Regions from separate parts of the Nonomuraea sp. NPDC048882 genome, predicted to be linked through region 3. Evidence: predicted binding sites of a transcription regulator. Region 3 holds the regulator's gene; each other region holds the start of a gene.
What was found. The regulator HrcA, encoded in region 3, represses chaperone genes, less so after heat shock. The targets are predictions, from matches to a motif close to TTGGCACTCTCNNNNNGAGAGTGCCAA.
Positions count from the first base shown of each region.

Region 1: AB0C27_RS33050 (DNA starvation/stationary phase protection protein) is a predicted target of HrcA. The motif match lies at 985-1,011, and genes of this name have one in related genera.
Region 2: groL (chaperonin GroEL) is a predicted target of HrcA. The motif match lies at 1,241-1,267, and genes of this name have one in related genera.

Region 1 is NZ_JBEZGB010000010.1:220,948-223,207, reverse strand. It holds gene AB0C27_RS33055 (alkaline phosphatase PhoX) at 1-196, opposite strand, end outside; gene AB0C27_RS33050 (DNA starvation/stationary phase protection protein) at 437-904, opposite strand; gene AB0C27_RS33045 (helix-turn-helix domain-containing protein) at 1,021-2,022, shown strand; gene AB0C27_RS33040 (VIT domain-containing protein) at 2,019-2,260, shown strand, end outside.
Region 2 is NZ_JBEZGB010000011.1:380,613-382,872, forward strand. It holds gene groL (chaperonin GroEL) at 1-1,132, opposite strand, end outside; gene AB0C27_RS35660 (cold-shock protein) at 1,462-1,662, opposite strand; gene AB0C27_RS35665 (MoaD/ThiS family protein) at 1,910-2,185, opposite strand; gene thrC (threonine synthase) at 2,210-2,260, opposite strand, start outside.
Region 3 is NZ_JBEZGB010000001.1:815,315-817,574, reverse strand. It holds gene AB0C27_RS03520 (hypothetical protein) at 1-215, opposite strand, end outside; gene AB0C27_RS03515 (hypothetical protein) at 309-467, shown strand; gene hrcA (heat-inducible transcriptional repressor HrcA) at 763-1,776, shown strand; gene dnaJ (molecular chaperone DnaJ) at 1,788-2,260, shown strand, end outside.

The sequences.
Region 1 (2,260 bases), on a different contig from region 3:
CGGGGAAACAGGCGCCGCCGTCGGGCGCCGCGTGCCACGTCAGGCCGGCGACCTTGTCGCCCGAGCGGGCCACGACCCTGCCGGTGAACCCCGGGGGCAGCGCGAGGCCGCCGGGTCCGGTCAGGCCGAGCGGTCCGTACGGGCTGATGCCGCCCGCCAAGAGCGGGCCCGTGCGGAGGAGAGTCTTGCGGGACATCGTTGGGCCTCCCTCTAGGTGCCACGCTAGTCGACCGCACCGACATGAATGGCAGGGACTCGCGAGTTCAAACTCTGCGCAAACCCCGAAGCCCGCCCCGGCATGCGAAACCCAGCACCGACCTCCGACGGCCGGACACCCGAAACCCAGCACAGGCCTGCGGCTGCCGGACCTGCGAAAGCCCGGGCTCGCGAGCCCGGGCTCTCCGCCCCGCATCAGAGCTGGGCCTGCAACCCCGTATCAGCGCTGGGCCTGGAACATCCAGTGCTGCTTGTCCAGTTCCTGCGTCACCGCGATCAGCAGATCCTGGCTGACCGGATCGGCCTCCTCGGTGGCCCGGATGCGCTCGTACATGCGCTTGCTGATGCCGTCCAGGATGTCCGTCATCGTCGCCGCCACCTTGCCGTCCTCGATCCAGCCGCTCTCCGGCTGAGGCAGCTTCGTGGAACGGGAGACCGTGGCGGAGCGGCCGTCCGGGCTGATCCCGAGGGCGACAGCGCGTTCGGCGATGGTGTCCATGTGGGTTCTGGCCAGCTGGGTGACCTCGTCGAGCTGAAGGTGGAGTGCGCGGAAGTGGGAACCGACGAGGTTCCAGTGCGCCTGCTTGGCGACCAGGGACAGATCGATCAGATCCACCAGGGCGCCTTGAAGGGCTTCCGCGACGGTGTTCTTTGCATCGCCCGAAAGTGGGCCGGTGATCGTAGCCATGCTGTTTCTCCTCCCCGAGGGGTGAGCTTTACACCTGGATCAACCTCCTTCAGGGGGTGGTTCTTCCCACATTCTGCTAGTTGACAGTGTAATAGTGACAGTGTCAGTGTGGTCGTATGAGCGACACCTGGACGATCGGCGAGCTGGCCGAGCACGCGGCGCGCGCCCTGCGCGACAGCGCGCCGCCTCCTGCCAACGGCCGGGTCCGCGACGTGCCCGGGGAGCGGCTGATCAGGTGGTACACGACCATCGGCCTGGTCGACCCGCCCCTGACCCGACGCGGCCGGATCGCCCGCTACGGGCGACGGCACCTGCTCCAGTTGGTGGCGGTGAAACGGCTACAGGCCGCCGGCCGGTCGATCGCCGAGATCCAGGTGGCCCTGGCGGGGGCAACGGACCACATGCTGGAGTCAGCGGCCCACCTCGGCCCCGCTCCGGCCCCCATGCCCGGCGCCCTCCCCGACAGCAACACCCACCACGCCGCCGCCCACCGCCTCGACAGCACCCTCCGAGACAACGCCTCCCCAGACAACGCCACCCCCGGCAGCGCGCCCTCGGACAGCGCATCCTTGGACGGCACGTCCTCTGATGGCACCGCCCCGGGCAACGCACCCCCGGGCTACGCACCCCTGGACAGCGCCCCGCAGGACGGCGCATCCTCGGACAGCGCCTCCCCGGGTGGCACGCCCTTGGGCAGCGCCTCCCCGGACGGCGTCCTCCAGGACGGCGCATCCTCGGACAGCACATCCCTGGGTGGCGCATCCCTGGGTGGCGCATCCCTTGAGGACGGGCCCGTGGAAGGAGGCCCGGCCGACGGCGAAGGCGGTAGGCGGGCGACGCGCGGGCGGTTCTGGGCCGAGCGGCCGGACACGGCTAGCGGGCCGGACGCGCCAAAGGCTGCCGGTGCGGCAAAGGCTGCGGGCGCGTCGGACGGGAAGGCGGCAGCGGCGCGGCGGCGGGGCAGAGCCGGTGGTGGGGTGGTTACGGGGGTCAGGCTGGGTGACGGGGTGCGGCTCGTGCTGGACGCGGGGCGGGTCCCGTCGGAGGAGGACGTTCAGGCGGTGCTGGCGGCGGCGGGACCGCTGCTCGCGGTGCTCGAAGAGAGGGAGCTGATATGAAGATCACTTCGCTGGAGCCCGCGCGGTGCCTGCCGGTGCCGGACGCCGGGTTCGGCGCGCTGCTGACCGAGCGTGGCAACCTGCCGCTGGAGAGCGTGGACGTGGCCGCGGACATCTCGGGACTCATCGCCGGGGTCGAGGTCACGCAGGGGTTCAGGAACCCGTTCGACGTCACCTTGGAGGCCACGTACGTCTTCCCGCTGCCCGACCGCGCGGCCGTCACCGCGTTCCGGATGGA
Region 2 (2,260 bases), on a different contig from region 3:
TCACGGCCACGCCGCCGGCCAGCTTGGCCAGGCGCTCCTGCAGCTTCTCGCGGTCGTAGTCGGAGTCGGTGCGCTCGATCTCGGCACGGATCTCGTTGACCCGGCCCGCGATCTGCTCGGCGTCACCGGCACCGTCGACGATCGTGGTCTCGTCCTTGGTGACGACCACCTTGCGGGCGCGGCCCAGCAGGTCGAGAGTGGCGGTCTCGAGCTTGAGGCCGACCTCCTCGGCGACGACCTGACCGCCGGTCAGGATCGCGATGTCGTTGAGCATGGCCTTACGGCGGTCACCGAAGCCCGGGGCCTTGACCGCGACCGAGCGGAACAGGCCTCGGATCTTGTTGACGACCAGGGTGGCCAGGGCCTCGCCCTCGACGTCCTCGGCGATGATCAGCAGCGGCTTGCCGGACTGCACGACCTTGTCGAGCAGCGGCAGCAGATCCTTGTTGGCCGAGACCTTGCTGTTGACGATCAGGATGTACGGGTCTTCGAGCACGGCCTCCATGCGGTCGGAGTCGGTCACGAAGTACATCGACGTCATGCCCTTGTCGAAGCGCATGCCCTCGGTGAGCTCGAGCTCAAGGCCGAAGGTGTTGCTCTCCTCGACGGTGATGACGCCTTCCTTGCCGACCTTGTCCATCGCCTCGGCGATGAGCGAGCCGATCTCGGGGTCGGCGGCGGAGATGGAGGCGGTGGAGGCGATCTGCTCCTTGGTCTCCACGTCCTTGGCCAGCTTGGAGAGCTCCTCGCTGACGCGCTCGACGGCCGCCTCGATGCCCTTCTTCAGGGCCATCGGGTTGGCGCCGGCGGCGACATTGCGCAGACCCTCGCGCACCAGCGCCTGGGCGAGCACGGTGGCGGTGGTGGTGCCGTCACCCGCGACGTCGTCGGTCTTCTTGGCGACTTCCTTGACCAGCTCGGCGCCGATCTTCTCCCAAGGGTCCTCGAGCTCGATCTCCTTGGCGATGGACACACCATCGTTGGTGATCGTGGGAGCGCCCCACTTCTTCTCCAGCACGACGTTGCGGCCCTTGGGACCCAAAGTCACCTTGACGGCGTCGGCGAGCTGGTTCATACCGCGCTCGAGACCGCGCCGGGCGTCCTCGTCAAACGCGATCATCTTGGCTGCCATAAGGCTAGACCTCCCAGATACAGGGTGGCTTGTCGTGGACCGAGCCGACGCCCGCGACGGCATGGGCCCGCATCTCCGTTCGGCAGACCCCATCGTCTCGATCCGATGTTGGCACTCTGCTGCACAGAGTGCCAACGAACTGTTTAGCACTCTACCCTGCCGAGTGCAAGCGAACGCACCCGCGCCGGATGTTCCTCCCCAGGTCAGAAGTCAGTACGGCGAGCCGCCCGAAGCAGCTCGCCGCACGCGAGTCGACGATTGAGAGGTGACGGTTCGCACGGACTGCGCTGCCGTGCGAGCCCGCCCGGTGCATACCAGTTGACGTGACCTCAGACCGTGCGGACGGACTCCGCCTGCGGCCCCTTCTGGCCCTGCGTGATCTCGAACTCGACGCGCTGACCCTGTTCGAGAGAGCGGTACCCGTCCATCATGATCGCTGAGTAATGGACGAATACATCCTTACCACCGTCTACCGCGATGAAGCCGTAGCCCTTGTCCGCGTTGAACCACTTGACGGTGCCCTGCGCCACTTCCGACTCCTCTTACTGGTCTCTCAGATCTCGCCCATTCCTCCGCGAGGCCTGTAATCGCCTGACATAACTGAAAATCATGCAGACGATCGCCCTCGACCATACCTGTGGCACGGGGTTTGGCAACAGAGTCAATCTGCAAACCAGGTATTTCTTCGCAGCGAAGCTCGTACAACGGTGAATTAGCCCTGGAAAAGCAGAAGGCGCCCACAAGGGGCGCCTTCCACGATCGGGGATGCCGCGGCACTCAGCCGCCGGCGACCGCGGGGATGATGGAGATCTGCGTGCCCTCTGGGGCGGGAGTGTCGAGACCCTGGGCGAAACGGACGTCCTCTTCCCCAACATAAACGTTGACGAAACGTCGAATCTTGCCCGATTCATCCAGAATTCTCGCGCCGATGCCCGGGTAGTCGGAGTCCAGCTTGGCGAGCACGTCACGAAGAGTCGCGCCTTCGCCACTCACTTCGGCGTTGCCCCCGGTGTACGTGCGCAGAATGGTGGGAATCCGCACAGAAACGCTCATGGTAAATGTCGCCTTTCCTGGTTGTCAGACAGTCGCGCGGAACGCGTCGAGGGAGGGCCGGATCACGGCCGTGGG
Region 3 (2,260 bases):
TGGTTTCCGGGGACCTTGGCGAGCCTGGCCTGACCGGGGCCGCCGGAGATGGCGCAGTCGTAGGAGATACGGGCGTCGCTGGCGACGTAGACGGCCGGTTTGTCGGCCGGATCGACCGACACCGTGATGCTCTCGCCGGGCGCGAACGTCTTCGTCGGCGCCATGTCCGCCACGCTGCTCACCAGGCCGCCGCCGAACAGGGCCACACCCGCCACCACGCACACCAGGAACACGCCCCAGGCGGCGGCGAGCCACCACAGGCTGGGCTTTATGGCTTTGGAGTCGATTCGTGGTGGAAATTGGGCCTGTTGGCCGTATTGTCCGTACTGAGGTGGCGGGCCGAACTGGGTGGGCTCACCGTACTGCGGCTGCTGCCCGTAGGGCGGAGGCTGTCCGTACGGGGGCTGCTGTCCCTGCGGCGGCGGCCCGTAAGGCGGTTGCCCGTACGGTGGCTGTCCGTACGGTGACTGTCCGTAAGGTTGATCGGGGCCAGGGCCGGGCTGCGGCCCGGAAGGCGGCCCGTACTGAGGAGGTTGCGGCTGACCGTGGTGAGGCCCCTGCTCAGACGGGGGGCCGTACGGCGGGGGCTGAGAATCGTCGGTCATGTTCGCCAGTCTGAGGCCTGTCGCTCACACCACGCCAGCAGCAGGATGGGACCCGCTGTTATCGCACCTTGTGGGCGAGAGCCGTACACTTGGCACTCGGGAACACAGAGTGCTAGACACCGCGTTCCTGACAGAGACAGAGGCAGGAGGTGAGCACGTGCTCGACGAACGTAAGCTGGCTGTGCTCAGAGCCATTGTCGAAGACTACGTGTCCACCAACGAACCGGTGGGCTCCAAAGCGCTCGCCGAGCGCCACAACCTGAAGGTCTCCCCCGCGACGGTCAGAAACGACATGGCCGCGCTGGAGGAGGAGGGCTACATCACCCAGCCGCACACCAGCGCGGGCCGCGTGCCGACGGACAAGGGCTACCGCCTGTTCGTCGACCGGCTCTCGCAGGTGAAGCCGCTGTCCGGGGCCGAGCGCAGAGCCATCGAGACGTTTCTGGCCGGCGCGGTCGACCTCGACGACGTGGTCACCCGCACGGTCCGGCTGCTCGCGCAGCTGACCCGGCAGGTCGCGGTCGTGCAATATCCGACGCTGACCCGTTCGACGGTCAGACACGTCGAGCTGGTCCCGCTGAGCGACCGGCGGGTCATGCTCGTGCTGATCACCAACACCGGCCGCGTCGAGCAGCGCGTGGTCGAGCTGCCCGAGGTGGTGGAGGACGCCCGCATCGCGCACCTGCGCGCGGTGCTCAACTCCTGCCTCGACGGCTGCGGCCTGAGCAGCGTGCCCGACCTGGTCGCCGACCTGCCCGAGCGGCTGCCCCTCGAAGACCGGCCCGTGGTGGCCACGGTCCTGTCGGTCCTGCTCGAGACGCTGGTCGAGCGGCACGACGAGAAGATCGTGTTCGCCGGCGCGGCCAACCTCGCCGGCGCCGACTTCACCACCGGCCTGCGTGACGTGCTGGAGGCGCTGGAGGAGCAGGTGGTCCTCATGCGGCTGCTCGGCGAGACAACCTCAGACACCCCGTCCGCGCTCACCGTGCGCATCGGCGCGGAAAACCCCTACCTGCGGGGGACATCCATCGTCGCGACCGGATACGGTTCTGGCGACAACCAACTGGCCCGGCTCGGCGTACTCGGGCCGACCAGGATGGACTATCCCGTGACGATGGGCGCCGTACGCGCGGTGGCACGCTACGTCAGCCAGATCCTGGCTGCATCATAAGAGGTCGATAAGTGGCAAACAGCGACTACTACGCCACCCTCGGGGTGCGCCGTGACGCGAGTCAGGACGAGATCAAGAAGGCCTACCGCCGTCTCGCCCGTGAGCTGCACCCCGACGTGAACCCCGATCCTGAGACCCAGGAGCGGTTCAAGGAGATCACGCAGGCCTACGAGGTGCTCTCCGACCCCAACAAGCGCCAGATGTACGACCTGGGTGGCGACCCCTTCGGCGGTGCGGGAGCGGGCGCGGGCGCCGCGGGCGGGTTCGGCGCGGGCTTCCCGTTCAGCGACATCATGGACGCCTTCTTCGGCACGGCCGCCGGCGCCCGCGGGCCGCGCTCACGCGCCCGCAGAGGCCGCAACGCCACCATCAGGGTGGAGCTCGACCTGCGCGAGACGGCGTTCGGCACCACCCGCGAGCTGGCCGTCGACACGGCCGTGCTGTGCGAGGTGTGCCACGGCGCCGGCGCGGCGGCGGGCACCCA